DNA from 2 places in the Streptomyces sp. DF42 genome. Region 2 is predicted to be linked to the other one. Evidence: riboswitches for the same ligand, from Rfam matches in the RefSeq annotation. Region 2 holds a riboswitch; the other holds the start of a gene.
The links. Region 2 has a riboswitch for cobalamin ahead of ACYUED_RS10150 (cobalamin biosynthesis protein). Riboswitches for the same ligand answer to the same signal wherever they lie in the genome.

Region 1 (3,699 bases), 7.0 Mb from region 2:
AGCGGCCGCTGCTGCGGGATCCGAAGGCCGTCGAGATGATCGGCGCGATCGACTACGCGAGTGACAAGTACGGGCCCGGCCCGGGGTCGGCGATCACGGTACTGCGTACGGCGATCGTCGACACGTGGGTGCGGGCCTTCCTGTCCGAGCACCCGGCGGGGACGGTCGTCGAAATCGGCACGGGGCTCAACACCCGGTTCGAGCGAGTCGACAACGGCACCGTGCACTGGATCGACCTCGACCTGCCGGACACGATCGAACTGCGCCGGAGGTTCTTCACGGACACCGGGCGCCGCCGGATGATCGCCGCCTCGGTCCTGGACGAGGACTGGCTGCGCACGGTCGAGGAGGGTCCCGGGCCCTACTTCTTCGTCGCCGAGGGCGTGCTCGTCTACCTCCCCGAGGAGGAGGCCGCCCAGGTGCTGACGCGCATCGCGCGACGCTTCCCGGACGCGCTCGTCGCCGTCGACACGTATCCCAGGAGCCTCCTGGAGAAGCAGCACCAGCAGGCGGTGAAGAAGAACATGGAGGCCCGCTGGTCGTGGGCCTGCGACGACCCACGCTCGCTGGAGAGGTACGGGCTGCGAGCGATCGAGGTCACCTCCGTCACCCGGCCGCCCCACGCGCTGCGCACTCGGCTCCCGCTGCGATTTTGGGCTTTCCTCCCGCTCGCCGACCGGCTGCTGCGCGGCCTGTTCAACATCACGCTCTTCCGGGCAGATTCGGGCCACGCGTGAACGCGGTGCGGTGAACGACGCCTCAAGTGATGTACACGGTGGCCGTCCGGACGATCGGCCGGCGTTCGCCGGACGTCGGCTCGTCGATAGCCTTGGTCCTCATGACGCGCGCTTGGATCCTCCCGATGCTCTTCGTGCTCTGCGGCTCCTTCGTTGCGGCAGCTCTGCTCGTCGCGGGAGCACCGGCCGCAGCCGCGGCGCTCCTGGTCGTGTTCGTGCTGTTCGCAGGTATCAACTCACCGCTGCTCTTCCCGAAGCCGGTCGGTGCGATGGAGGCACAACGCCGCAGCGCGGTCGACGGCCGGCCGGTCGTCTTCTGGCGGCCGGGCTGCACGTACTGCATCCGCCTGCGCCTGAGGTTGGGCCGTAGCGCCCGCCAGTTGCACTGGGTCGACATCTGGCGGGATCCGGCCGGGGCGACAGCGGTGAGGGCGGCCAACGACGGCAACGAGACCGTGCCGACCGTCGTCGTTGCGGGCCGGCCGCACACCAATCCCGATCCTGAGTGGGTACGCGCACAGCTCTCCCGCTCCGCGTGATCACCGGAGTCCCTACGGGCGCCCCGTCGTCCCGCGGTCCGTCGCCCCGCAGCAGCCGAACAGGCAGAACAGGAGTTACGGCGTGACCAGCCGCGTCACCTTCGTCTCACCCGCCATGAACCGATCCGTGCGAGAGGGCCGGTTCGACGACGGCAGCCCGCTTGACGCCGGTGGCGCAGCTCGCGCCCGGTCGGCCTCCGGCACGCTGTCCGCGGCCGACCGGGTCCTGGTCTCCCCCACGGTGCGCTGCCGGGAGACTGCCTCGGCCCTCGGTCTCGCCGCCGTGGAGGCGCCCGAGCTGGGCGGCATGGACGTGGGCCGCTGGCGGGGCCGGACGCTCGGCGAGGTCAGTGCCGAAGAACCTGACCAGGTGGCCCACTGGCTGGCGGACCCTGCCGCGGCGCCGCACGGCGGGGAGACCGTGCAGGGCCTCTGCGAACGCGTGGGCCGGTGGCTGAAGGCGACCGCGCAGACCGACGGCCGGACGCTCGCCGTGGTGGAGCCGGAAATCGTGCGGGCCGCGGTGGTCGGGGTCCTCGCGGTGCATGAGGCCACGTTCTGGCGGCTCGACGTGCCTCCCCTGACGGCGACCGAGATCAGCGGACGCTCCGGGCGCTGGAACCTGCGACTCGGGCAGACGCTCGTAGCACGGGAGCCCGAGGGCGGACACTGACGCGGACAGGGGTGCCGGGAAAACGCGTGAGGGCCCCCGGTGGTCCGGGGGCCCTCACGGCGGTGGGTCGTTCAATCACTCAGTGGGGTACGGGAGTTGCCTGCCCACATTGTGCGGTGTCCTCGTCAGTGGCAGGGGAAGCCGAGGAGGTGACGCGCGTCGTGCACCCACTCGTGCACGCCTTCGCCGGAGACGACGGAGGTGGCGCCCTGCTCGGCGCCGACGAAATAGAGCAGGACCAGCATCAGGACGCCGAAGAAGACCGCCCAGGGGGCTATCGCCGTCAGCGGCAGCTTGGCGGGTACGACAGGGGTGGCGGGTGTTGGCTGGGCGACGGTCTGCGCCATGGCAGAACCTCCTCGGGAGTACGCGTCCCATCTCAGTGGTGCACATGACGACAGCTGCGGGTCTGACTCGCGAGCCGTTCCGCCCACACAAGGGGGGTCGTCTCGTTCACAGTGGCGCGACCGTGCCGGACTCTCACCGGCTTCCGCTCTGTCGTCGTCAACAACCCCTTGACCGTACCGTCTGACGGGAACATGGCCAAGGGCGCATGACCTGGGGATGGTCGTCGGAACCCCGCCGGAGGGGGGTGGGAGACCGGGGTCACAAGGTGATGGAGGGCAAGGTCACAGCCGTGCCCTCTGCTGCTCCTTTGTCGATCTGTCCTAGCATCCGAGCATGACGGTCCTGCCTGACGACGGGCTCACGCTGGCCGCCGAGTTCCCTGACGCGAACCTTGAACAGTGGCACGGCCTGGTGGCCGGCGTCCTGCGCAAGTCGGGCAAGGAAGTCTCCGGCGCGGCGGCGGAAGACGCCCTGTCCACCGCGCTGGAGGACGGGCTGCGCACCCGCCCCCTCTACACCGCGCTCGATGCCGCGCCCGACCCCGGCTTCCCCGGCTTCGCGCCGTTCCTGCGCGCGAGCCGCGCCGAGGGGAACACCGCCGGCGGCTGGGACGTACGCCAGCGGCACACGGTCGCCGACAACGGCGCGGCACTCACGGACCTGGAGAACGGCGTCACCTCGCTCTGGCTGGTCCTGGGCGAGGGCGAAGGCGGCATCCCGGTGTCGTCGCTCGGCCGGGTCCTGGACGGGGTGTACCTCGACCTGGCGCCCGCCGTTCTCGACGCGGGCAGCGAAGTCGAGCCCGCCGCACGGGAGTTGCTGCGGATCTACGAGGAGCGGGGCGTCGCCAAGGAGGCGGTGCGCGGCAGTCTGGGCGCCGATCCGCTGGGGCACGAGGCTCGCACGGGCAGCGCGTCGGACTTCGCGCCGGTGGCCTCCCTCGCCCTGCGCTGTGCCGGGGAGTACCCGGGGCTGCGGGCCCTGACCGTGGACGCGCTGCCGTACCACGAGGCGGGCGGTTCAGCGGCGCAGGAGCTGGGCTCCTCGTTGGCGAGTGGTGTCGCCTATCTGCGTGAGCTGACCGAGGCGGGACTGAGCGTCGAACAGGCCTGCGCGCAGCTGGAGTTCCGCTACGCGGCGACGGCCGACCAGTTCCTGACCATCGCCAAGCTGCGGGCGGCGCGCCGGCTGTGGGCGCGGGTGGCCGAGGTGTGCGGGGCGCCGGGCGCCGGCGCGCAGCTGCAGCACGTGGTGACCTCGCCGGTGATGATGACGCGCCGCGACCCGTGGGTGAACATGCTGCGCGCGACGATCGCCACGCTGGCCGCCGGAGTCGGCGGCGCCGACGCCGTCACCGTGCTGCCCTTCGACCACGCGCTCGGTCTGCCGGACGCCTTCGCGC
Region 2 (3,699 bases):
ACGACAACAGCGGCGGCCTGCCGGGTGACCAGAATCTCTTCAACGGCTCCCAGACGCAGCTGAGGAAGTTCGCCCGGGGCCACTGACCAAGGGACAGAAAGGGACGAGAGGGTCGCCGGGATCGAACGGTACGGCGACCCCCTCATCCGGACACTCCAGAGACCGCCCCAGTTCATCTTCCGTTCACTCAGGTTTCCTACGGTCAACCGACCGACGACTTCGAACGATTGCCTGGGTAAATGGAAAGCTTCTCGCTGATCCTCGCGATTGTGGTGGTAACCGCACTCGCGTTTGATTTCACGAACGGTTTCCACGACACCGCCAACGCGATGGCCACCACCATCTCGACCGGCGCGCTCAAGCCCAAGGTCGCGGTGGCCATGTCCGCCGTGCTGAACCTTGTTGGCGCCTTTCTCTCGGTGGAGGTCGCCAACACGATCTCCAAAGGTCTCGTCGACGAGACCGGCATACGTCCCGAGGTCATATTCGCTGCGCTGGTCGGCGCGATCCTCTGGAACCTGCTGACCTGGCTGGTCGGGCTCCCCTCCAGCTCCTCGCACGCCCTGATGGGCGGCCTGATCGGCGCCACCGTCGCCTCGGCGGGCACGGGCGCCGTGCACGGCGACGTGCTCGTCACCAAGGTGCTCATCCCCGCGCTCGCCGCCCCGATCGTGGCGGGCCTCGCGGCGATGCTCGCGACCCGGCTGTCGTACACCCTGGGCAAGAAGGCCGACGGCAAGGCCGCCGCGAAGGGCTACCGGGCCGGGCAGATCGCCTCCGCGGGCCTGGTCTCGCTGGCCCACGGCACCAACGACGCACAGAAGACGATGGGCATCATCACCCTCGCCCTGGTCGCCGGCGGCGCCGTCGCCCCCGACTCCGACCCGCCCACCTGGGTCATCCTCTCCACGGGGCTCGCCATCGCGCTCGGCACCTACCTCGGCGGCTGGCGGATCATCCGCACCATGGGCAAGGGCCTGACCGAACTCCAGCCGCAGCAGGGCTTCGCCGCCCAGACCAGCGCGGCCACGGCGATCCTGGCCTCCTCGCACCTCGGCTTCTCCCTGTCCACCACGCACGTCGTCTCCGGTTCGGTGATGGGTGCGGGCCTCGGCCGCAAGGGCGGCGTGGTCCGCTGGTCGACGGCGACCCGGATGCTCGTGGCCTGGTGCCTGACGCTGCCGGCCGCGGCCCTGGTGGGCGCGCTGGCCGAGTCGGTCACGGATCTCGGCGCCTGGGGCACGGCCGCCGTCGCCGTCTTCCTGATCGCCTCCAGCGCGGCCATCTGGAAGCTCTCCCGGCGCGAGGTCGTCGACGCGACGAACGTCAACGAGGCCGAGGAGCCGGCCGGTGTGGTGACCACGGCGATCGCCGCGGTGGCCCCGCCCCCGGCGGGCACGGTGACCGAGGGCCTGACGGCCACGATCCCCGCCCCGGCCACGACCGCCACGACCGCCCCCGACCCCGCGATCCCGCCGGCCGCGGCCGTCTGAGCCCGCGCACCCGGCACGAAGGAAGAGAAGCAGCATGAAGATCGACTGGGCAGCTCTGGGCTCCGTCTTCGGCGTCAGCCTCGCGGTCACCGTGGGCCTCGTGGCCGTGTTCACCCTCGGCATCGTGGGCCTGTCACGCCGCGAACGCGCCGCTGTGCAGGGCGACTCGGCCGCGGTCGCGGTCACGGCCGCCTACGTGTGCTTCGCGGCGTGCGCGGCGGCGGTGGCGTACGGGATCTATCTGGTGGTGGCCAAGGCCTGAGGCCTTGGACCCCTTGGGTGCCGGGACGGCGATCCGTCCCGGCACCCCGCGTTTGCATGACCCCGGCGACCTCTTGGATGTGGGCCTGCGCACACTCCTCCGTCCCAGGTCAACAGCAAGTTGACTGCCCTTCCGGGCCCGTGGTGGACTGCCGGAGCCATGTACGACGGCGCGAGAGGAAGCCGGTGGAAGTCCGGCGCGGTCCCGCCACTGTCACCGGGGTAGGTAGTCCCGGAAGCCAGGAACTCTCACCGTCGGTCTCGTCGAACCAGGGCGTGGACACCCTGAGTGAGGACAAATCGCCATGCGCGGCTGCCGTTTGAGAGGCACCGACCCAGTGCCGCGACAGGCGACGTTCGCCCCGTCGCGACGCCCGGCACACTCCCCCACCGCCTCAAGGGCGTGGGAGGTGCCCCCACTCACCGCACCGGCCGAAAGCCCGAGTACGTCCCGTACGAGGACTTCCGGCCGACATGCCGAGAGCACGCACCGGACGCCGCTCGTCGACGGGCAGACGTTGCCTGCCGCGGCACTGGCCCGAGCCCTACCCGACCCGGCGATCGGCTGAGCCCCGTGCGTGCCGACCGCGTCTTCGCGTACGGCGCCGCCGCCGGCCTTCTCGGTGACCTTCTGCTCGGCGATCCGCGCCGTGGGCATCCGGTCGCCGCGTTCGGGCGGGCCGCCGGTGCCGTGGAACGGGTGTTGTGGCGTGACCACCGCGGGTGGGGCGCGTTGCATGCCCTCGTGTGCGCCGGTGGAGCCGTCGGGATCGGGGCGGTCGCCGTCTCCGCCGTACGACGCTCCCCCGCCGCCTCCGTCGCGGTGACCGCCACCGCCACATGGGCCGTCGTCGGGGGGACTTCACTCGCTCGTGAGGCCCGGAGCATCGGGCGCGCGCTGGAGTCGGGTGACGTCGAGGCCGCCAGGGCCCGGCTGCCGCACCTGTGCGGGCGGGATCCGCAGGCTCTGGACGCCGACGGGATCGCGCGGGCCGTCGTCGAGTCCGTCGCGGAGAACACCTCCGACGCGGTGGTGGGCGCCCTGGTGTGGGGGGCCGTCGGCGGGGTGCCGGGGCTGCTCGGGTTCCGGGCCGTCAACACCCTGGACGCCATGGTCGGGCACAGGTCGCCCACGTACCGGCGCTACGGGTGGGCTTCCGCGCGGCTGGACGACGTGGCGGGCTGGCCGGGGGCCAGACTGACCGCCGTACTGGCGACGGTCGCCGGCGGTGACCCGCGTGGTGCGGTACGGGCCTGGCGTGCCGACGCCGGCGCCCATCCGAGCCCCAACGCCGGTCCCGTGGAGGCCTCGTTCGCCGGGGCGCTCGGGGTACGACTCGGCGGGACCCTGTCGTACGGGGGGCGGGTGGAGCACCGGCCGGTCCTGAACCGGGAAGGCCGCGCCGTCGCCGTGCCCGACATCGAGCGGGCCGTACGGCTCTCGCGGCGCGTCGGAATGCTCGCGCTCGGCGTCAGTGTCGCCGCGCGCCTCATGGTGAAGGGACTCGGGAAATGAGCGGTGGTCTACTCGTCGCCGGTACCACCTCCGACGCCGGCAAGAGCGTCGTCACCGCCGGGATCTGTCGTTGGCTGGTGCGGCAGGGCGTCAAGGTCGCGCCCTTCAAGGCGCAGAACATGTCGCTCAACTCGTTCGTCACCCGGGAGGGCGCCGAGATCGGGCGGGCTCAGGCCATGCAGGCGCAGGCCTGCCGGATCGAGCCCACCGCGCTCATGAATCCCGTGCTGCTCAAGCCCGGTGGAGAGCAGAGCAGTCAGGTCGTGCTGATGGGCAAGCCGGTCGGCGAGCTCAGCGCGCGGGGGTACCACGGGGGGCGGCAGCAGAAACTGCTCGGGACCGTTCTCGACTGCCTCGCCGAGTTGCGGGGCACGTATGACGCCGTGATCTGTGAGGGGGCGGGTTCTCCCGCCGAGATCAACCTGCGGC

Region 1: it holds a riboswitch for cobalamin, as region 2 does, so the genes downstream of both, ACYUED_RS42545 (CbtB domain-containing protein) here and ACYUED_RS10150 (cobalamin biosynthesis protein) in region 2, are expected to answer to the same signal.

What each region holds. Positions count from the first base shown of each region.
Region 1 covers NZ_CM177859.1:9,269,039-9,272,737, reverse strand. Annotated here, with positions in the region: gene ACYUED_RS42560 (class I SAM-dependent methyltransferase) at 1-737, shown strand, start outside; gene ACYUED_RS42555 (glutaredoxin domain-containing protein) at 839-1,276, shown strand; gene ACYUED_RS42550 (histidine phosphatase family protein) at 1,359-1,949, shown strand; gene ACYUED_RS42545 (CbtB domain-containing protein) at 2,075-2,296, opposite strand; cobalamin riboswitch at 2,332-2,493, opposite strand; gene ACYUED_RS42540 (methylmalonyl-CoA mutase family protein) at 2,631-3,699, shown strand, end outside.
Region 2 covers NZ_CM177859.1:2,221,954-2,225,652, forward strand. Annotated here, with positions in the region: gene ACYUED_RS10135 (lysozyme) at 1-86, shown strand, start outside; gene ACYUED_RS10140 (inorganic phosphate transporter) at 240-1,493, shown strand; gene ACYUED_RS10145 (hypothetical protein) at 1,528-1,755, shown strand; cobalamin riboswitch at 1,883-2,022, shown strand; gene ACYUED_RS10150 (cobalamin biosynthesis protein) at 2,329-3,270, shown strand; gene ACYUED_RS10155 (cobyric acid synthase) at 3,267-3,699, shown strand, end outside.